Regions from separate parts of the Rhizobium sp. NXC14 genome, predicted to be linked through region 1. Evidence: riboswitches for the same ligand, from Rfam matches in the RefSeq annotation. Region 1 holds a riboswitch; each other region holds the start of a gene.

What was found. A riboswitch is a leader RNA that binds a small molecule or an ion and turns the genes downstream of it on or off. The one in region 1 is predicted to bind thiamine pyrophosphate.
Region 2: another riboswitch for thiamine pyrophosphate. It lies ahead of NXC14_RS20435 (ABC transporter permease); the one in region 1 lies ahead of thiM (hydroxyethylthiazole kinase).
Region 3: another riboswitch for thiamine pyrophosphate. It lies ahead of thiC (phosphomethylpyrimidine synthase ThiC); the one in region 1 lies ahead of thiM (hydroxyethylthiazole kinase).

The regions. Positions count from the first base shown of each region.
Region 1 is NZ_CP021032.1:634,410-641,576, reverse strand. It holds gene NXC14_RS27360 (ABC transporter substrate-binding protein) at 1-1,048, opposite strand, end outside; gene NXC14_RS27355 (DUF1349 domain-containing protein) at 1,273-1,857, shown strand; TPP riboswitch at 1,991-2,087, shown strand; gene thiM (hydroxyethylthiazole kinase) at 2,133-2,936, shown strand; gene thiE (thiamine phosphate synthase) at 2,933-3,568, shown strand; gene thiD (bifunctional hydroxymethylpyrimidine kinase/phosphomethylpyrimidine kinase) at 3,565-4,374, shown strand; gene NXC14_RS27335 (GNAT family N-acetyltransferase) at 4,590-5,069, shown strand; gene NXC14_RS27330 (glycoside hydrolase family 3 N-terminal domain-containing protein) at 5,094-6,116, shown strand; gene NXC14_RS27325 (ABC transporter substrate-binding protein) at 6,159-7,167, shown strand, end outside.
Region 2 is NZ_CP021030.1:4,183,212-4,190,378, forward strand. It holds gene NXC14_RS20410 (formate dehydrogenase subunit gamma) at 1-64, opposite strand, end outside; gene NXC14_RS20415 (LysR family transcriptional regulator) at 199-1,092, opposite strand; gene NXC14_RS20420 (metalloregulator ArsR/SmtB family transcription factor) at 1,170-1,511, opposite strand; gene NXC14_RS20425 (SDR family oxidoreductase) at 1,615-2,385, opposite strand; gene soxR (redox-sensitive transcriptional activator SoxR) at 2,510-2,980, opposite strand; TPP riboswitch at 3,312-3,425, shown strand; gene NXC14_RS20435 (ABC transporter permease) at 3,586-4,392, shown strand; gene NXC14_RS20440 (ABC transporter ATP-binding protein) at 4,389-5,255, shown strand; gene NXC14_RS20445 (ABC transporter substrate-binding protein) at 5,266-6,276, shown strand; partial or broken gene NXC14_RS20450 (acyltransferase) at 6,366-7,167, shown strand, end outside.
Region 3 is NZ_CP021033.1:249,773-256,939, reverse strand. It holds gene NXC14_RS29225 (AAA family ATPase) at 1-2,787, opposite strand, end outside; gene NXC14_RS29220 (DNA repair exonuclease) at 2,787-4,055, opposite strand; TPP riboswitch at 4,319-4,450, shown strand; gene thiC (phosphomethylpyrimidine synthase ThiC) at 4,545-6,377, shown strand; gene thiO (glycine oxidase ThiO) at 6,380-7,167, shown strand, end outside.

The DNA of each region.
Region 1 (7,167 bases):
CGGCAGCGGACGCCCCTTCCGGATCGGCGACATTATAGGCGCCCTCGGCGCCGGCATCGGTCGACCAGGCAAAGGACTTCGGGTAGATGGCCCCGTCGAGCGCATAAAAATCCCTGCTGCCGAAGGCCGCCGCCAGCATGTCTTCCATGCTGAGCGCCTGCCGGATCGCCTTGCGCACCTCGACGTTGGCAGCAGCACCTTCCTTGGTGTTGAAGACGAAGACAGGATAACCGAAGGGCTTCAGCATTACCGGTTGCGAGGCGGTCGAGGCTTTCAGCTTGTCGTAGGATTCGACAGGAATCGAGTCGACATAATCATACTGGCCGGAAACGGCGGCCTCGACGCGGGTGTTCGGGTCCGGCACCGGCACAAAGCGGATTTCATCAAGATATTGATGACGCGCGCCGCCATAGCCATCGCTCTCGCCGCTGCGTGGCTTGTACCCATCGAAGCGGACAAGCTGGATATACTGGTCGGCTTTCCGTTCCTTCAGCATATAGGGACCGGTGCCGATGAACTCCTTCATCGGCTCGTCCTGCTTTTCGGACGGGATGATGATGGCCGCCGAATTGTTGAAGGCAAGCAGCGAGGTCAACGGCGCATAGGGCTGCTTCAGCGTGATCGTAACCGTCGAAGGATCGGTAGCCGCGATCTTGTCGATAAAGCCGGCCACCTGCTTGCCCCGCGAGGCGATCTTCATCCAGCGGGTAAGCGAAGCGACCACATCCTCGGACGTCATATCGGTATTGTCGTGGAACTTGACGCCAGTCCTGAGCTTGATCGTATAGGTTTTGCCGTCGGCGCTGATCTCGGGCAGGCTTTCGGCGAGAAGCGGCGTGACGTTCCAGCTCTTGTCGAAAGTGTAGAGCGTCTCGAAAATATGCTGGGTGACGATGCCGACGAGATCGGCCGTCGACGACATCGGATCGAGCGTCGGCGGCTCGCCGATCGTCGCGACATTGATGACGCCGCCCTTTTCCTGGGCAAGCAGGGTCGAAGGCAGGGCGACGAACGCGGTTCCGAGAAGGAATGCGACGAATGTTTTCATATGAGAGCTCCCGATTTAGTTCCACAATTATGTAATTCATCTTTTTGTAACAGAATAGAAGCTGGAGCTATCGTGTCAAGCATGAGTGGTCGATTATGCAGCCGCGGATAGCGCGTTGCCGGAAAAGCACCATCTTCAGCTGCGCTAGTTCTCCGCACGGGGCCTGCGTGGTACGCCAAGTGAGACGACTGCCCTGCGGCAAGATTAAAGGAAGGGAGAAGCGAATGAGCATCGACTTCAATGACGGGAAATGGCTGAACGAGCCGGGCAGCTGGCACGCCGACGAAACCGGCCTGACGATGACGACAGGCGAAAAGACCGATTTCTGGCGCGAGACCTATTACGGCTTCACCCGCGACACCGGCCACTTCCTCGCCTTTCCCACCGGCGACAGCTTCACCGCACAGATCCGCGCCCAGGGCGAATTCCGCACCCTCTACGATCAGGCAGGCCTGATGGTACGCATCGACGAGAGCCGCTGGGTGAAAACGGGCGTCGAATTCACCGACGGAGAAGCCTTCCTCAGCACCGTCGTCACCGACGGAAAGTCAGACTGGTCGGTGTCGCAGCCCTTCAAGGAATTGGAGGATTTCCGCATCCGTGTGACGGTCGCAAACGGCGCCGTGCGCATCCAGGGCTCCCGCGACGGTAGCCGCTGGCCGTTGCTGCGGTTAGCACCCTTCCCGGCTGCCGATCGCTATGAGGTCGGGCCGACAGCCTGTACGCCGGAGCGAAGTGGTTTGAGGGTTCGATTTTCGGAGTTTTCAATCAGCCCGGCGATTACGACGGGGCTGCATGATTTGAGTTAGGCAAAATTGGATGCCGTCAGGATTGCGCTGGGAAGGCCTCCAGCAATGTCCACGCCCAAGGGCAGCCGCTCCGAAATACCGGAATACTCACTTTCGGAGTGACAGCCGCGCCATTCTCTGCGAAAAAGAGCGTGATGAGAGACAGGGGCGTTCGTCGACAGACGGGCTGAGAAGAACCCTTCGAACCTGAACCGGATAATGCCGGCGGAGGGAGTCGCTCGGGGCATCGCCGTAAGAGCAGCGCCCCGCGCCCGCCCCCGCCTGAAAGGGGCACCATGCAGAGCAAGATCACGTCGGGAGCCATGCTGAAGGCGATGCGCGAAAAGCCGCCGCTCGTTCAGTGCATCACCAATTATGTCGCGATGAATATCGCGGCCAACGTCCTGCTGGCCGCGGGCGCTTCGCCCGCCATGGTGCATGCCGCCGAAGAAGCCGGCGAATTCGCCGGCATCGCCAATGCTTTGACCATCAACATCGGCACGCTCTCGACGCAATGGCTCGAAGGCATGCAGGGGGCTGCCAAGGCCGCCAATGCGGCGGGCAAACCCTGGGTGCTCGATCCGGTGGCCCATTACGCCACGGGCTTCCGCCGTGCCGCGTTGGCCGACCTTCTGGAGCTTCGCCCGACGATTATCCGCGGCAACGCCTCCGAGATCATCGCGCTTGCCGGCGGCGAGAGCCGTGCTCAGGGCGTCGACAGCCGCGATCCAGTCGAACAGGCGGAGGGTTCGGCACGGCGGCTGGCGGAGAGGCAGCGGGCCATCGTCGCCGTCACCGGTGCTGTCGATTTCGTCACCGATGGCGCAAGGGCAGTCCGTATTGCGGGCGGATCGGCCCTGATGCCGCAGGTCACCGCGCTCGGCTGCTCGCTCACCTGCCTCGTCGGCGCCTTTGCCGCGACCGCGCCCGAAGATCTCTTCGGCGCGACTGTCGCCGCGCTTGCGACCTTCGCCGTCGCCGGCGAAGATGCAGCGCTCGGCGCCGCCGGCCCGGGCTCCTTTTCCTGGCGCTTCCTCGATGCGCTGGCTGCGATCGACGCCGAAACGCTCGATGCCAGGGCAAGGGTATCGGTCGCATGAAGCGCTTCGACCTTTCGCTCTACCTCGTTCTCGATCCTGATCTCTGCGTCGGGATCGGGATGGTCGAGACCGCGCGCCTTGCCGTTGCCGGCGGCGCGACGATGGTGCAACTGCGCGACAAACAGGCCGGCACGGCCAGGATGATCGAGACCGGCCGCGCCTTGAGAGAGGCGCTCGTTGGAACCGACGCCCTGCTCATCGTCAACGACGATGTCGAGGCGGCCATCGCCATCGGCGCCGATGGCCTGCATATCGGCCAGGAGGATATGGATGCGCGCACGGCGCGCGGGATGATCGGACCCGGGATGATCCTCGGCCTCTCGGTCGAGACCGAGACACTTGCCGCTGCCGTCGATCCCGGTCTCGTCGATTATGCCGGCGTCGGACCGGTGTTTGCGACGCCGACCAAGGCCGATCACAAGCAGCCGATCGGCTTTGATGGGCTTGCTAGGCTGGTGACGGCCTCGCCGGTGCCGTCCGTCGCCATCGGCGGCCTCAAGGCGGAGCATGTGGCCGAAGTGTTTGCAGCCGGCGCCGAAGGGTTAGCCGTTGTCTCCGCCATTGCGGGCACGTCGGACCCCGAAGCGGCCGCCCGCCGCATCGCCGCAGAAATCCGAAAGGTCCGCCCATGATCCGCAACGTTCTCTCCATCGCCGGCTCCGACCCCTCGGGCGGCGCCGGCATCCAGGCCGATCTCAAGGCGTTTTCCGCCCGCGGCGTCTACGGCATGGCGGTGCTGACGGCGCTGACGGCGCAGAATACCCAAGGCGTCAGCGGCGTGCATCTGGTGCCGCCGCAATTCGTCGCCGACCAGATCGATGCCGTCTTCGCCGACGTGCGAGTCGACGCCGTCAAGATCGGCATGATCGCCAATGCCGGCATAGCCGAGGCTGTCGCCGCAGCCCTTGCCGATCGACGGGGAATCCCCATCGTTCTCGACCCGGTGATGATCGCCAAGGGTGGGGTCGCCCTGCTCGCACCCGAAGCGGTCGACGTGCTGACCCGGCGGCTGCTGCCGCTAGCAACCCTCCTGACCCCGAACCTGCCCGAGGCCGCGGCCCTGTTGCACCAGCCGGTCGCGACCAATCGCGATGAGATGGCGGCGCAGGCCGAGCGGCTGCGCGCGCTTGGCCCCGCCGCCGTATTGGTCAAGGGTGGCCATCTCGGCAGCGACGAGAGCCCAGACGTGCTTGCCACGGCCGACGGCCTGCACTGGTTCGAGGCCAGGCGAGTGCCGACGAAAAATACGCACGGCACTGGCTGCACGCTCTCCAGCGCACTGGCCGCCGAGCTTGCCAAGGGCGCATCGGCCGAGCAAGCCGTCGCCATTGCGAAGGATTACCTTGCCGATGCAGTCGCCGCCGCCGGCAGTCTCACTGTCGGCTCCGGACATGGCCCGGTGCAGCATTTTCATGCGCTTTGGAAGCACGGCGAATAACCGATCCCGCCGAAACGCGCAGGCTCAGGATTACGAGAGAAAAACGGCCCGGCCTCCCCCGGGCCGTTTTCATTCGCGCCAGCCGGCGCTGATCCGAAGCTGGGCGCACCGCTCCGTTTGAAAAATCCCCGTTGACAAGGCCAGTTAGATAGCCAAGTCTATGACATTAAACGGATATATATTCCGCTATAAAGGAATACCTGGAGGAGAGACAGGTGCCAGACCTGCTTGTGAGCTTATATTCCAACAGGCTCGCCGACCTGAAAGAGCGGGCCGACAATGTCCGCGCCTCCATTCGTCCGGCTCTTCCTCCAGAATTGCACCTAGTCGTCAACTGGGTTCGCGAACGATTCAGCGAGAAATGGGCAAGCGAGGTTTCGGTTGCTTTTTCCCGCCAACCCGTCGCCTGCCAGATTGCCATCGACGGCGGCAAGCTGCTCGGCTTTGCCTGCTATGACACGACGGCCCGCGGCTTCTTCGGCCCAACCGGCGTCGATCCCGAGGCGCGTGGCAAGGGCATCGGTCTCGCGCTGTTTTCCGCCTGCCTTCAGACGATGAAGACGCTCGGCCATGCCTATGCCTTCATCGGCGATGCCGGGCCTGTCGATTTCTACGCCAGCACCGCGGGTGCGATCGCCATCCCTGCCCCCGACAAGGGCATTTACGAAGGCATGCTGCGAAGCGCGCCGAAATGACCAGCTGATACCGGAGTTCCAGAAGTGTCCTCGACCCCGCTCGCCCTTTTTGTCGGTCTCCCGAACCCTGCGATTTCGGACGACGAATTCGCCCTGTTTCGCGAGACCAATCCGCTCGGCCTGTTCGTCGGCCGGCGCAATCAGCGCGAGCCGGAGCAGACAAAGCGGCTGATCGAACGCTTCCGCGAAGCCGTCGGCCGAGAGGATGCGCCCGTCTTCACCGACCAGGAAGGCGGCCGCGTCCAGCATCTCGACGCCGGTCCCTGGCCGCTCTTCCGCAGCTTCGGCCAGTTCGCCGAACTGGCCCGCCGCGATTTCGATCTCGGCCAAAAAGCACTGCGCCTTTCCTCCCAGGCCATGGGCGCGATGATGACGGAACTCGGCCTTTCCAGCGGCTGCTCGCCCGTTCTCGACCTCGTCTTTGAGACGACGAGTGCGGTCATCGGCGCCCGCTCCTTCGGCCCCGATCCCGACTTCATCGCTGCCCTCGGCCGCGAGGTGGTCGACGGGCTGCTAGAGACCGGCAACATGCCGGTCATGAAGCATATTCCCGGCCACGGCCGCGCCACGCTCGACTCCCACAAGGAGCGTCCGGTCGTGGATGCCAGCCGTGAGACGCTCACCGCCACCGATTTCAAGCCTTTCGTCGCACTGAAGGATACGCCCTGGGCCATGGTCGCCCATGTCGTCTACTCGACCTACGATGCCGAATTGCCGGCATCCGTCTCGCCTGTCATGCACGACGTGATCCGCAAAGAGATGGGTTACGAGGGCGTGCTGATCTCCGACTGCATCTTCATGCAGTCGCTCACGGCCACCTTGCCGGAACGCGTTGCCCAAGTCCTCGATGCGGGCTTCGATATCGCCCTCCACAGCCACGGAGACGTCAGGGAAAGCGAAGCCGCCGCCAAGGCCGCCCGCCCGCTGACGGACGCCGCGCTGAAGCGTATCGCCGCCGGCAAAGCCCGCCTCGGCAATCTCAAGATCGACGTCCGCGCCGCCCATGCCGAGGTGGAAGATATGTTTGCCAGCGTGCCGGCCGCCTGACCGGCAGATCATTTTTCACGCATAAGAAAAGGGGAATGGAACATGAAAAAATATCTATTTGCAGCCGCCGCACTGACGCTGCTTTCGGGATCCGCCATGGCGCAGGCGATCCTGACGGCGAATATCGAACCGGCCACGACCTGGGTTCGCAACTTCAACCCGTTCAACCAGACCTCGGCGCGCCAATCGACGCTCGATTTCATCTATGAGCCGCTGGTTATTTTCAATCGCTTCGACAGCAACAAGCCGGTCTATCGCCTGGCCGAAAGCTTCAAGCTCTCCGACGACCTGAAGAGCATCGACTTCAAGCTGCGCCCGAACCTGAAATGGTCTGATGGCAAACCGCTGACGGCAGCCGACGTCAAGTTCACCTATGATTATCTGAAAAAGTTCCCGGCGCTCGACTTCGTCAGCATCTGGACCTTCGTCACCGACGTGCAGGCCGTCGACGGCCAGACGGTGCGCTTCGCGCTCGCCAATCCGAGCTCGCTTGCTGCCGAGCAGATCTCGCAGCTGCCGATCGTTCCCGAACATGTCTGGAAGGATGTCGCCGATCCTGTCACCTTCGCCAACGAGAACCCGGTCGGCAGCGGGCCGTTGACCGAGGTGCCGCGCTTCACCGGCCAGACCTACGACCAGTGCCGCAACCCGAATTACTGGGACAACGCGCATCTGAAGGTCGACTGCATTCGCTTCCCGCAGCTTGCCGACAACAACCAGATCCTGACGGCGACCGCCGACGGCACGCTCGACTGGGGTGTCTCCTTCATTCCCGATATCGACAACGTCTATGTCGCGAAGGACCCGGCGCATTTCCATTACTGGTATTCGCCGAGCAGCATGGTCGCCTTCCTGTTCAATCTGGAAACGGCGAACGAGAACAATAGAAAGGCCTTCAACGATGTGAAATTCCGCCGTGCTATCGGCATGGCGCTCGATCGCAAGACGATGATCGACGTCGCCGGCTACGGCTATCCGACGCTGAACGAAGACCCCGGCCTGATGGGCGAGCTCTACAAGAGCTGGGCGGATCCGTCCGTCAAGGCCGACT
Region 2 (7,167 bases), on a different replicon from region 1:
GAAGGTCGGCGACGATGGTCCGCGTACGCGCTGCGATATCGCCTTGGGCGATATGAATGGTCATCAGGCAGCCCTCCCGGCGGCTCGCTCGTTTCGGGATGGCAGGCCTCCCCAGCCGAGCGCCATCGTGCAGACAACATCTCAGGGAAGCCGATGACGATCAATAAAGCTATCTCGTGGATTGATAGGTTTTTTCTATCAGAGTTCCTCATCCCGCACGAGCACTCTCGCTTCGTGCAGCAGGGCCGAAACGAGCGGGGTGAAGGGCTCCCGATAGGGTGCGACGAGGCCAACCAGATGGTGGGCTTCCGGTTCGACAATCGGAATCATCCGGATCTCCACCGGAAAACCAAATGATTTCGCCACGTTGCGCGGCATGATGCTCGCCCAGCGTCCGGTCCTGACATGCGAGAACAGCACGATCATCGAATTGGATTCGAGCGTCGGATGCACAGTGGCGCCGGCTTCCGTCAGATGCCGGTTGATGATGCGGCGGTTCTGCATGTCGGCGGTCAATAGACAAAGCCGAAGATCGCCGACCTCCTTCCAGGTCACATTGTCGCGATCGGACAGCGGGCTGCCTGCAGCAGTGATCAGATGATAGCGCTCGGCATAGAGCGGAACACTGGTGACCCGGCCGAGCGGCTCGTTTTCGAGATAGGTGATGCCGGCGTCGATTTCGAGATTTTCGAGCATGCTCAGCACCTGCAGCGAGTTCCGCGAGACGATCGAGAAGGTCACTCCCGGATGTCGTTCCTGAAAGGGCGTGGTGATGCGCGATAGCATGGCGAGCGCCGTCGGAATGGCGGCAAGGCGAATATGGCCGGAAAGTCCGCGGCGGGCCGCGCGCATCTCCTCGCGCATGGTGCGGGCATCGCCGACGATGCGCCGGGCCCATTCCAGGACGCGCTGGCCCTCCGGCGTCAGCCCCTGAAAGCGCGAGCCGCGCTGCACCAGCATGACACCAAGCTGATCCTCGAGCTGCCGGATCGCGGCTGAAAGCGTCGGCTGGGAAACCCCGCACTCCTCCGCGGCGCGGCCGAAATGCTTTTCGTTGGCAAGGGCGATGAAAAATTCCAGCTTGTCGATCATCCGGTCTCCCGATCCGGCGCGAAATCATCCGGATCAGCTATCTTCGACGCAGCAACCGTGCTCCGCAAGGGCGGGTACTAATTGTTTTCAGCAGCCGGAAAAAGATCGAAGAGCGATTCAAGGAAGGCAAGCACGTTTGTATTACCGATACGGTAATAGACCAGCCTGCCCTGACGGCGCGTATTGACGAGACCTTCGAGCCTCAAACGCGCGAGCTGCTGCGAGACCATTGCCTGCTGAATGCCGAGGATGTTTTCGATTTCACTCACCGTCCGCTCCTCGGTCGCGAGTATGCAAAGAATCAGAAGTCGAGTCTGGTGCGCCAGCGCCTTCAGCAGATCGCTCGCCTCACGAGCGTTTCCAGCGAGTTTGTGCAGTTCCTGACCGGACATTCCCGGCTCGGGCTTGGGCAATGGCATTCGACATCTCGGAAGGGAAGCAAAAAGGCAGATCAGCACAATAGCATATTCGCACACACGAATTTGCCAAAAGTGAAGAAATGTCAAAAAAGGTCTAACTAAATCAGCAGATAAGCTGGCCGCCATTGATCTCGAGGACCTGGCCGGTAATGTATCCGGAGAGCGAGGGCGCCGCCAGAAACAGATAGGCGGGAGCGCAATCCTCCGCTGTGCCCAGCCGCTGCAAGGGAATAGTCTTTCTCGTCTGCTCCAGCTTTTCGCGGGAGGAATAGCGCTCGTGGAAATCCGTCTCGATCGTTCCGGGCGAGACACAATTGACGCGGATGCCATCCGGCGCGAGCTCGCGGGCAAGCGCCTTGGAATAGGTCGAAACGAAGGCTTTCGAGGCAGAATAAATCGAAGAACCGGGACTGCCGCCGGTCAGCGCGGAAATTGAAACGGTGTTGACAATGGCAGCGCCTTCCGCCGCCTTCAATGCCGGCAGCAACGCACGCGTCAGCGCCACCACCGACGTCTGGTTCAAACGCACAATCGCCTCATAATCTGCGTCAGTCAGTGTGGCAGCTGGAAAACGGCCGAGCATAGTGCCGGCGTTGTTGACGAGCACATGCACCTTGTCGAAAAAGGTAAGCGCATTTTCGGCAAATTGCGCAGCGCCGCCAGCGGCAGTGAAATCGGCGTGCAGCAACAGCGCCCGTCTTTCGGATTCAGCCGTCAGCAGAAAATCCGGCAGATCGCGCCCCGGTTTGCGTCCAGTATGGACGATCACCTTCGCGCCGCAGTCCAGGAACTGCCGGGCCACTTCGAGACCGATGCCCCGCCCGGCGCCGGTTACGATGACATTGCGATTCTCGAATAGTCTCGGATGGAACACGAAGCTGTCCTCCTCGCGGACAATGCCGACTGTTGCGCCATTCGCCCTTAACATATGAGCGCGCCGACCGAAAGAAAGGCAGGGATCATCTTTCCGCCAGAGGCTGGCGCTCTTCGCTGAAAGTTCATACTTCGATTTCGGTCTCCAGCAGCCGTGCGCCTGGCCCTTCCTCGCCGAGCTGATCGAAGGGATTGCGCAACGGACAGCTTTCGATCGACAGGCAACCGCAGCCGATGCAGCCGGTCAGACGGTCTCGCAGCAGGCTCAGCCGTCTGATTCTCGTGTCGAGTTCATCCTTCCAGCGCGCCGACAGCGTCTGCCAGTCGGCAATCGTCGGCGTACGCCCCTGCGGCAGGGAGGCAAATGCCGTCTGGATTTCCGAAAGCGGAATGCCGACACGTTGCGCCACCTTGATGATGCCGAGCCGGCGAAGGACATCGCGTCCGTAGCGCCGCTGGTTGCCGCGCGTGCGGATACTCGAGATCAGCCCCTTGGCCTCATAGAAATGTAGCGCCGAGACGGCAAGACCACTGCGTTGCGCCACTTCGCCGACCGTCAGAAGCCTGCCGAGCGGCGTGGCAGAAATCCTATTCATCGCCTATTGACCTCAATATTAGTTGAGGTTTTATAACCGCTGCTTCCCCGGCCGTAAAGCACGAGGCGCAGGAAGGAGCGTCAGTGAGATCATCCGGTCGATACAAGCTGAAATGATGGCGTCGGCGCTTGCCCGGCCCGCGCCGATCGCCCCTGCCGATATTGCCGCCTGAAAGACAAGCGCTCGGGGTCCGTTCCCGGCAGGTACGGAACCTCGGAAAACACCCGGACAGGACCTCCGTCCGGGTGTTTTTTATCTGCGCCCCATCCGACCGGGCGGACGGGTTTGCAATTTTGCGGTTGCGGCAAGAAAACCCCGATGATAGTTTTCGCCGAAATAACAGGGGAGCTCCGTGTCGCCGGGGCTGAGATGTGAGGCGCAAGCCTCCGGACCCTTCTAAGCTGATCTGGGTAATGCCAGCGGAGCGAGGTCCAAATGTATTCCGGCGCGCAAGTGTCACTCTACCGGACGTCCGGCAATTCCGTCGGCATCCCTATCGATGCCCTCAAGGCAACCGCCCCAAATCGCGGCAGGCTGCGCATCGACACCGATGCCCTCGACAGGTTTGCGCGAACGGCCCGGCGAAAGCCTGAAACCGAACGCCGATGACATCGCCACGACCATCGGATTCGCGCCTTGCGACGCTCTATCTCGCCGTGTACCGGGCAATGCCCGCCTTGCTCGCAGGCTTTGCTTTTCTGGCGGCATGGGAACTCTATGTCGATCTTTCCGGTATCAAACCGTCCATTCTGCCGGCGCCTTCGCGTATCCTTGTCCAGGGCTGGCTGAACCGAGAGGCGCTGATAGCAAACACCTGGCCGACGCTCGGAGCGACACTCGGTGGTTTCGCCCTGTCGCTCGCCTTCGCCTTCGTCTCCTCGATCCTGATGGATTTCATGCCCTTCATGCGCCGGGCAATGCTGCCGATCTTCATCGCCAGCCAGACTTTGCCGCTGGTGGCGATCGCGCCTCTCGTCGTCCTCTGGTTCGGTTTCGGCCTTTTGCCGAAGATATTGCTGGTGGCGCTCGTCACCTTCTTTCCGCTGCTTGTTGCCCTGCTTCAGGGCTATGAGGCGACCGATCGCGACATTGCCGAGCTCTTGAATTCGATGAAAGCGAGCCGCTGGCGCATTTTTCGCCTGGCGCGGTTTCCCTCGTCCCTGCCCTATTTCTTCGCCGGCCTCCGAATCTCGATCACCTATGCCGTCGTCGGTGCGATCTTTGCCGAATATGCCGGCGCTGCAAGCGGCCTCGGCATCTATATCCTCAACGCCAAGAACAATTTCCGTCCCGATCTCGTGCTCGCCGCCGTGATCGTCAGCGCTCTGTTGACGCTCTGCCTCTTCGCGCTGACGCTGGTTATCCAGCGTTTCGTCATGCCCTGGCAGCCATCCCAGGAGCGGCGCCGATGACCGGTCAGATGCTTGAGCTGCGCAACATCTCGAAGTCCTTCGACGGCATGAAGGTTCTAGACGACATTTCGCTCGCCGTCGCAGACGGCGAGTTCGTCTCGATCGTCGGCCCATCCGGCTCCGGAAAATCGACCGTGCTGAGACTGCTGACACAGGCGCTGCGACCCGATTCCGGCGCCATGCTTTTCAACGGTGCAGCGCTGGAACAGACGCCGCATTCCTTTGCCTTCATGCCGCAACGCGATGCGCTGATGCCCTGGCGCCGGATCATCGATAATGCCGCGCTCGGCCTGGAAGTGAAGGGCATGGCTCGCCGGGCTGCCCGCGCCGCTGTCGCGCCCCTCTTCGAGCGGTTCGGCCTTGCCGGCTTCGAACATCACTACCCCGCCTCTCTTTCCGGCGGCATGCGCCAACGTGCTGCGCTGCTGCGCACCGTCATCCAGGAGCAGGACATGCTGCTGCTCGACGAGCCCTTCGGCGCGCTCGATGCGCTAACCCGCACGCAGATCCAGGAGTGGCTGCAAGGCATGTGGACCGAACATCGCTGGACGGCGCTGCTGATCACCCACGATGTTCGCGAGGCCGTTTTCCTCTCCGACCGGATCTACGTGCTGTCTGCCCGTCCGGCGCGTGTCATCCGCGAATTCCGCGTTCCCCTGCCCCGCCCGAGAAGCATTGCCGATCTCGGTTCGCCGGCGGCCCAGGCGATCGAGACCGAAATCCTGCAAACCCTGCTTCATCCGCTAGAACAGGATGGTTTTAGGCCGGTCGGCCCAAAATCTGAATCCTGTTCCAATTTAAAGAGTTGGAGTCTGATGTCGTTCGAAAACCGGACTTTTCGGCGTCATGCTCTAAAGACCTGAGGAGGTCACCATGCCGCTTCTCACCCGCCGCCAGACGATGCTCGCCGCCATCGCGACAAGCCTCGCCGGCCGCGTCGCCTTCGCTCAATCGGCGCCCGCAAAGGTTCGTATCGCGCTCGACTGGACGCCCAACACCAACCACATCGGCATCTACGTCGCCAAGGCGAAGGGCTTCTACACGGCCGCCGGCCTCGATGTCGAAATTCTACCCTTTACCGACACGAGTGCCGGCACGCTGGTATCAAACGGGGTCGCCGGTTTCGGCATCAGTAGCGAGATCGAGGCCCTGACGCAGCGTGCTGGCGGCGGTGACGTGAAGATGGTCTACGGCGTCGTCCAGACGGAAACCGCACGCCTGATCTTCAAGGGCGGGCGGGACGACATCAAGAGCCCTAGAGATCTCGATGGAAAGACCTATGGAGGCTTCGGCGGCACTTGGGAAAGCGCGCTGGTCTCGGCGATGATCCGCAATGACGGCGGCAAGGGCGACGTCAAGACCGTCACCCTCGGCACCTCCGCCTATGAGGCGCTGGACAATGGCTCGATTGACTTCACGCTGGAGATCTACACCTGGGAGGGCATCGCCGCTGAGTTGGAGAATCGGAAGATCAGCCGCTTCCACTATTCCGATTACGGCATTCCCGACGAGCAGACGACAGTCATCGTTTCCAGTGACGCCTATCTCTCTGCCAGTCGAGAACACGCGCGCGCCTTCATCCAGGCCACGCGTCAAGGCTACGTCTACTCCATCGATCATCCCGACGAAGCCTGCGACCTGCTGATATCAGGAAGTAACGGTGCGCTGATGAACACGGAACTGGTAAGAGCATCTCAGAAGGCGTTGATCGAAGGCCATTTCCTGAGATCCGAAGCCGGCGTGATCGGCACGCTTGATCCGGCAAAGGCCGATGCCATCGGCGCTTTCCTGGTCGAGAACGGCATTCTCGTCGATGCGAATGGCGTCGTGCTCAAGGAGAAGCCGGACTTTTCCACCTATTACACCAACGAACTCCTCGGCTGAGCCCGCCCGGGGCCTTGCCGAGGCGGTCTTCCCAGGCAATTCTTTGCGCCCGGGCGGTTTGAGCCGAATCGGGCAGGGCGGGGAACGACATGCGAGCACAGGACAGACTGGCCGGAGCCGACTTTCTGCGCGCAATGGCCTGCTTGTTGGTGCTCGCGCACCATCTCGCGCTCCGGCTGGATATGCGCAGAATTCCGGATGAATTTGCGGCAACGGCAAACGTCCTCCGCTTCGGCAATTTCGGCGTCGCCATCTTCTTTGTGCTCAGCGGCTTTCTGCTTGCCCGCCCCTTCTGGCACGCTCTCGACGCCGGCGGCGCCATGCCCAGCCTTGGGCACTACGCCATCCGCAGGTTGGCGCGCATCGCTCCGGGCTTCTGGGTCGCCACCAGCGTCAGCTTCGTCCTTAGCCTGACGCTGCTTGCCCTGCCGCTGACGCCGGAACTCGTCGTCCGCTATATTTCGGGACTGTTGTTCATGAGCCAGTGGCATTGGCGCACGTTTTTTCCCGTCGAAGCCGATGGGCCGCTCTGGTCCATTCCCTTCGAGGTCACCAGCTATGTGCTCCTCCCGGTCGGCTTTTTCGTGCTGTTTCGCTTGCCGCTGCTGCGGCAACGTCCGTTCTTCGCCCGCGCCGCCTGGCTCTGCGTCATTGCCGTGGTCCTTCTTGCCCATCTGATGATCCTGAGGCTCTTTGCGCTCGATGATATCGGGCGCGGCTGGGCATATGGCCTTCAGGGTGGAGCGAAGGAATGGATGCCCAACTATAATCCGATCGGCTTCTTTGCTGTCTTCGCGCTCGGCGCGCTTGCCGCCGGCATCGAAGTGATGTTGCCCGCAAGACGATCTCCCTGGTTCGACGCCGCGGCACTCCTCGCCGTCGCGGTTGCCG
Region 3 (7,167 bases), on a different replicon from region 1:
TTCGGCTTCGGAAAAACTCGGAGCACGCAATGCCTCGGTGATCTGATGGCGTAAGGTTGCGGCCCGCTCCTCCAGCCGGTCCCGTTCTCGGGACTGGTTCAGGAATGCTTCGACCGTAGCAAGCGAGTCAGCGGCGAAATAGCCGGTCAATTCGCCCTTGCCGGCATTGTGAACGGCCAGTTCCTCCTCCAGCGCACGCCGTTTTTCCAATTGCTTGTCGAGATCCGCCTGCCGATCTGCCCGAAGCTGAGCCGCATGCCGCGCCGCCTCATGACGTTCCACAAGGGCGTTTGCAGAGGCGAGCATATCCGCCGGCGGCGGGCTGAGGTCGCAATCTCTGAGAAGACCGGCGATATGCTCGCGGAATTGCTGCTGGTCGCGCTCCATCGCGGCAACACGACTTGCGAGGTCATCCCTCTCCTTCAGGATGGAGGGCAGTGTAGCGAGCGCATTCAGCATTGCTCGGACGGCCGCCATAGAGCCGGCCTTGTCGGCAAACCAGGTTTGCGACAGTGCCTCCGCCCATTCCCGCTCCCAGGCCGCCATGGTGGCTTCCGCCTCCTGCCGGTCGCGCTGGCGCTCCCTGAGATCGTGGCTGAGATCGCCGACCGCCTTCTCATGCGCCTGCCGCGCCGCCCGCTCGGCTCTGCCGGCGGCGAGTATATCATTCGCAGCCTGCATCAGCTCGGCGACCGGTCGCTGGTCTGCGTCGTCAAGACCGGCTTCTGCAAGGCTCTCCGCAAGCGTTGCGGCATGCCTGTCCAGTTCGATGCGAAGCGCGTGCACCGTGTCTTCTGCGTGTTGCAGATCGTCCCAGGCGGCCAGCGCCGCGGCTCGCTTGGTGCTCCAAGTCTCGAGTGCGGCCACGCGCGCCGCGGCTTCAGCGTCATATTCGATGTTTTCAGGCAGCAGATCACCGATGCGCCCGGCAAGCGCATCGTGTTCGGCGCGCGCTTCGCCAAGCAGTTCCCTTTGCCGCTCGATCATTGCTGCCGTTGCCGCTTCCGCCTGGCGGAGTTGGCGCAGCTCGGCCAGTTCCTGCGCCCGCGACAGCCGGCCGGCGGATACCACGTCGTCCTGCCGCATCCGCTCCTCGAAAATCCGAGCCGTGGCGGCATTCAGGCTGGTGAGATGCGCCTGCCAGGCGGCATCGCGTTCATCGCGCAGCCGCGCGGCCTCGGTATCGTCGATAGAACCGCCGGCGACGAAGGCCGCGATCCGGGCTTTGGTCATCGCCAGTTCGGTGCCGAGATCGCGCAGCCTTCCCTCGTGATCGCCAATCCGCTTGTCGATAGCCGCCGCCCGGCCACGCCAGGCTTCGATCTGTCGAGGCTCTGCCGCGGTCGTCCGCCGCAGAGCGACGGCGTTGCCGCTCCAGGGTGCGAGCTGTTCAAACTGGTTCTCCTGCGTTCGTTTCGCCTGGACAAGTGTGCGTTCTTCCATGGTAAGCCGCACGAGGAGATCAGATCCCGCCAGCCGGCTCAGGGCGATCTCGATGTGGCCGAAACGTTCGGGATCCAGGACCCCAGCTCCATCTCGCGCGCCGCCCTCCCTGTCCAGCCTTTCGAGATTCTCCCGCGCTCGCAACAGTTCCCGATCAGCGGCTGCCAGTTTCGCCTCGACGCCGGAACGCCGTTCGATGAGGTCGCGGATGATGCCGATCAGCGAAGCGGGCAGCAGCAGGGCCTCGGGTTTCGCATGGCCCGGCTGTTCGAGATCGGCCAGCAGTCTGACCAGCTCACCCTCCTGTTCGGCCAGCGCCAGCCGGCGCTTCGGCAGGTCGCTCTCAGCCGCGAGATAGCGCGCTCGACCCTGATCCAGCAGGTCCATATGCGCGGCGACCGCCAGCGCCCTGTCGTCGATCGCGATCGCCTCGATCTCATCTGCAAGCTGGCGCAGCGTGCGGTCGGCGGTTTCGACTAGCGCCTGCAGCCGCGTCTCGTCGCGCGAAAGCTGGGGCAGGAGCGCGAACCATTCGGCCGGCGGCCGCGGCAGATCGCTCATGCCGGCTGCATCTGCATCCAGCCGCCGGAGCTCCAGGGCCGCGGGTAGGGCGCCGAGAAGGCGCGTCAGCTCCTGATGCCGGGTTTTGGCCTCGGCCAGTTCCCGCGTGGTTTTGCCATAGGCAGCGTCGGCCTGCTCATAAGTCGATTTCAGGGCCGAATAGGTGGAGGCAAGCGTGTCCATGGCATTGCGCTCGACCTTGAGCGCTTCGAGCGAGCGTTTGAGTTCCGCGAGCCTCGTGCTCGACGACCGCTTCTTGTAGATCGCGTTGGCTTCGTCGGCCGCGGTCACCAGCGAACGGCTGAGCCCTGCCAGACCCGAGCTTGCCGAGAACAGCAACTCGCCGAGTTCGCCCTTGCTTTGTATGATGGCGTTGCCGCCTTCCTTGAGCGACTGATCATCGAGCGAGAACATGGTGCGATAGGCCTCGCGACCGACGCCGCCAAGCGCGCCGGCCAGGAGCGCCTCGTTCACAGCTTGTCCCCGATCGTCGACAAGGCTGCCGGTCCGCAGCTTGAGCCGGGCGAGCTCGTATTCCGAACCACCAAATTCCAGCCGCGCACCGACCTTCATCGTATTATAGGCATGCAGGAAATTGTAGGTGCTGCGCTCACCAATGCCGTAGAGCAGATCAAGATAGGCGGCGAAGGTGGTCGACTTGCCCGCTTCGTTCAGGCCATAGACGATGTGCAAGTCCGGCGAACCTTGACGGGCCGCGCCGAAATCGATGGAGTGATCGGTGAACTTGCCATAGCGGGTGAGATCGAGGCGGCGCAGACGCATCAGCTGTCTCCCCGATCCACCGCCTTCATCCGGGCGGCGATGTCCTCGGCGCCATCGGCGAGAAGGCTGTCGATGAAGCGTTCAAAACCCGCCTCGTTCTGGCCGGCAAATGCCCGGCTTTCGGGCGGCAGGTCGGCAAGCAGGTCCCGGACCATCTCCCTGACATCGTCACGAAAACCGCCGCGGGCCATGACCTCGTCGCGCATCAGCGCGCCGAGTTCGACGACGGGATCGGCGGCGGACGCGTCTGCGGGGATCGAGGGCGCTTCGAAGGCGAGTTCCAGCTTCTCGATCCACGTGCGGCCGATCAGGTCGCTGCGCCGCTCGGCTTCCGTCTGCATGAGATCAACATCGCGCCGCAGCTGCCAGGAGAGCGGCGTGCGGCCGGAAAGCCTGAGACGTGCGACAAGATGCGGCGAAGCCGTGCGGTCGCGCTGCGCCATCAGGGCCGTCTCGACCATCATGGCCGCCTCACGCCAATCATCGACACCTGTGAGGTCGACATTGACGCGCTCGAACTGCGCGATGCTGGTGCGCCGCTCCTCGACCGTCACGGTCCGGTCGTCCGCCACGGTCACCAGCGACACGGTCTTGACGCCCGCTTCATTGATGTCGCGGCCCTGCGGCATGCCGGGCATGATGACCGTCGCCGTGCCGGGATACTGGCTGCGCTGGTGGAGATGCCCGAGCGCCCAGTAATCGAAACCAGAGGCATGCAGGTCGAGCACGTTGCAGGGCGCATAGACATCATGTCCGGCCGATCCGGCCAGGCTCGTATGCATGATGCCGATATTGACGGCATCCGCCACCGGCGGCTTGAACTTCGGCAGCAGCGGGTCCGGGGCTTGCGGTTTCGCAAAGCTCAGGCCGTGGATCGCGACCGACAAGCTGCCCTTCGTGGCCTCCACGATCTCGGCATGGCCGCCGAAGATCTTCACCGTATCAGGCATCACCAGTTCCCGAGCGATCTTCGACATGGCATCGTGATTGCCGCGGATCTTGAAGACGACAATGCCCGCCCGGTGCAGCCGCTCCAGCTGACTCGCCAGGAAGCGCGCCGTCTTCATCGACGTCTGCTCCCCGTCGTAGAGATCGCCGGCGATGACAAGCGCGTCGACCTGCTCCTCAAGGCAAAGATCGACGATCGCGACCAACGCCTGCCGGCTGGCGTCACTGACGAGATCGGCCAGCTCTGCGTTGCGAAGTGCGAGAGAGCGCAAGGGAGAGTCGAGATGGAGATCGGCAGTGTGGAAAAAACGATAGGCCATGAATACAAGAATGGTGTTGCGATAGAGTGATCCAGCAGGCGCCTGACAAATAAACGGACGTTATCGCCCGTCAGCAAAACATGAGACCATGCCACGAATATTCAGAGCATGGACGGCAGCGTCCTGGCGAGTGAAATGGGCCGGCGGAGCCGGCCCATCCACAATCAATACAGCTCTATCGGACTGGCCGCCGACTCAAAAGGTCCGGATGGGAACGCGTGAGCATTGGCTTGACATCAGGGCCGCAGCGGTCTTTGATGCCGAACATTCACCAGGGGTGTCCCGGCAAGGGGCTGAGATTCTGCTGAACAATACGGCTTTGCCTGTTGTGGCGCAGTGACCCGTTGAACCTGATCCAGTTCATACTGGCGTAGGGACGGTGCAGACGCTGCGGCTGTCGGGCGGATTTCGCTTTGTCGCATGAGGCGTCTTTCCATCATTCCAACACTGGAACTGGGTCTCCAAACGTCAAACCTTGGAGCCTCGCCCATGAATATCGTCGCACCCAAGCTTACTCCGGTCGTCACCACCGGCCCGCTTCCGGCCTCGACCAAGATCGCCAAGCCCGGAACGCTCTATCCTGATCTGCGCGTGCCGATGCGCGAAATCAGCCTTCACCCGACCTCCGGTGAACCGCCGGTCACGGTCTATGATTCCTCCGGTCCCTATACCGACCCGGCACATACGGTCTCGATCGACGCCGGGCTGCCGCGTCTGCGCGAGAACTGGATCAGAGCGCGCGGCGATGTCGAAGCCTATGTAGGCCGGGTGGTGAAGCCTGAAGATAATGGTTTTGCCGCAGGCGATCGGCTGACGCCGGAATTCCCTATTCGCAACACGCCGCTGAAGGCAAAAGCAGGCCGCGCCGTCACGCAACTCGCCTATGCGCGCGCCGGCATCGTCACGCCGGAAATGGAATTCATCGCCATCCGCGAAAACCTCGGCCGGCAGGCCGCGAAGGAGGCGCTCGCGCGCGACGGCGAGAGCTTTGGCGCTGATATTCCCGATTTCGTGACGCCCGAATTCGTGCGCCAGGAAATCGCAGCCGGCCGGGCAATCATTCCGGCCAACATCAACCACCCGGAATCCGAACCGATGATCATCGGCCGGAATTTCCTGGTGAAGATCAACGCCAATATCGGCAACTCGGCGGTCACCTCGTCGATGGCGGAAGAGGTGGAAAAGATGGTCTGGGCGATCCGCTGGGGCGCCGACACGGTTATGGACCTTTCCACCGGCCGCAACATTCACAACATCCGCGAATGGATCATTCGCAATTCGCCGGTTCCGATCGGAACGGTGCCTCTCTACCAGGCGCTTGAAAAGGTGAACGGCATTGCAGAGGATCTCACCTGGGAAGTCTATCGTGATACGCTGATCGAACAGGCCGAGCAGGGCGTCGATTATTTCACCATCCATGCGGGCGTGCGGCTTGCCTATATTCCGCTCACCGTCAATCGTGTCACCGGCATCGTCTCACGCGGCGGCTCGATCATGGCCAAGTGGTGTCTGCATCACCACAAGGAGAGCTTCCTCTACGAGCATTTCGAGGAAATCTGCGACATCTGCCGTGCCTATGACGTCTCCTTCTCGCTTGGAGACGGCCTTCGCCCGGGCTCGATCGCCGATGCCAATGACGCTGCGCAATTTGCCGAGCTCGAAACCCTCGGCGAACTGACCAAGATTGCCTGGGCCAGGGATTGCCAGGTGATGATCGAAGGCCCTGGCCACGTGCCGATGCACAAGATCAAGGAGAATATGGACAAGCAGCTCAAGGTCTGCGGCGAGGCTCCCTTCTATACGCTCGGACCGCTGACGACCGACATCGCACCGGGCTATGATCACATCACCTCCGGCATCGGAGCCGCGATGATCGGCTGGTTCGGCACGGCCATGCTCTGCTACGTCACGCCGAAGGAGCATCTGGGCCTGCCCGACCGCACCGACGTCAAGACCGGTGTCATCACCTACAAGATTGCCGCGCATGCCGCCGACCTCGCCAAGGGCCATCCGGCCGCCCGCATCCGTGACGATGCGCTGTCGCGGGCGCGGTTCGAATTCCGCTGGGAAGACCAGTTCAACCTCTCCCTCGACCCGGATACGGCGCGTTCCTTCCATGACGAGACCCTGCCGAAGGAGGCCCACAAGGTGGCGCATTTCTGTTCGATGTGCGGCCCGAAATTCTGTTCCATGCGCATTTCCCACGATATTCGCGCCGAGGCGCAGAAAGAAGGACTGGAAGCCATGGCCGCCAGGTATCGCGATGGCGGCGACCTCTACATGCCGGTCGCCGACGCTGCGAAAACGCTTGCCGGAGAATGACGATGCATGTTCTCGTCAAGGGGGCCGGCGTTGCCGGCCTCACCGTTGCCTGGCAGCTCCATCGGCACGGTTTCCGGGTCAGCGTCGCTGAGCAAGCCGAACAGGTCGGCGCCGGTGCTTCCGGCTTTGCCGGCGGCATGCTGGCTCCATGGTGCGAAAGGGAAAGCGCAGACGAGCCGGTCCTGGCGCTCGGCCGTCTTGCCGCCGATTGGTGGGAGGCAGCGCTGCCCGGCCATGTCAATCGCCGGGGGACGCTTGTGGTGGCGGCCGGGCGAGATGCCGGCGAACTCGACCGCTTTTGCCGCCGGACAAGCGGATGGGAATGGCTGGACGAGCCGGCGATCGCGACGCTTGAACCGGATCTCGCCGGCCGCTTCCGCAGGGCATTGTTCTTCCGGCAGGAAGCGCATCTCGATCCGCGGCAGGCGCTCTCCGGGCTTGCCGCCGGACTTGAGGAAGCTCGCATGCGCCTCACATTCGGCGTCAGGGGCGATGCCGACCTTGCCCGTTACGATCGCGTGATCGACTGCACCGGGGCTGCCCAGATCGGCCGTCTGCCCGGATTGCGCGGCGTTCGCGGAGAGATGCTTTGCGTCGAAACGAACGAGATCTCTCTCTCCCGTCCCGTTCGCCTGCTGCATCCGCGCCACCCGATCTATATCGTGCCGCGCCAGCGAAATCGCTTCATGATCGGGGCGACGATGATCGAAAGCAACGACATCGGCCCGATTACCGCGCGTTCGCTGATGGAGTTGCTGAATGCCGCCTATACCCTCAATCCTGCCTTCGG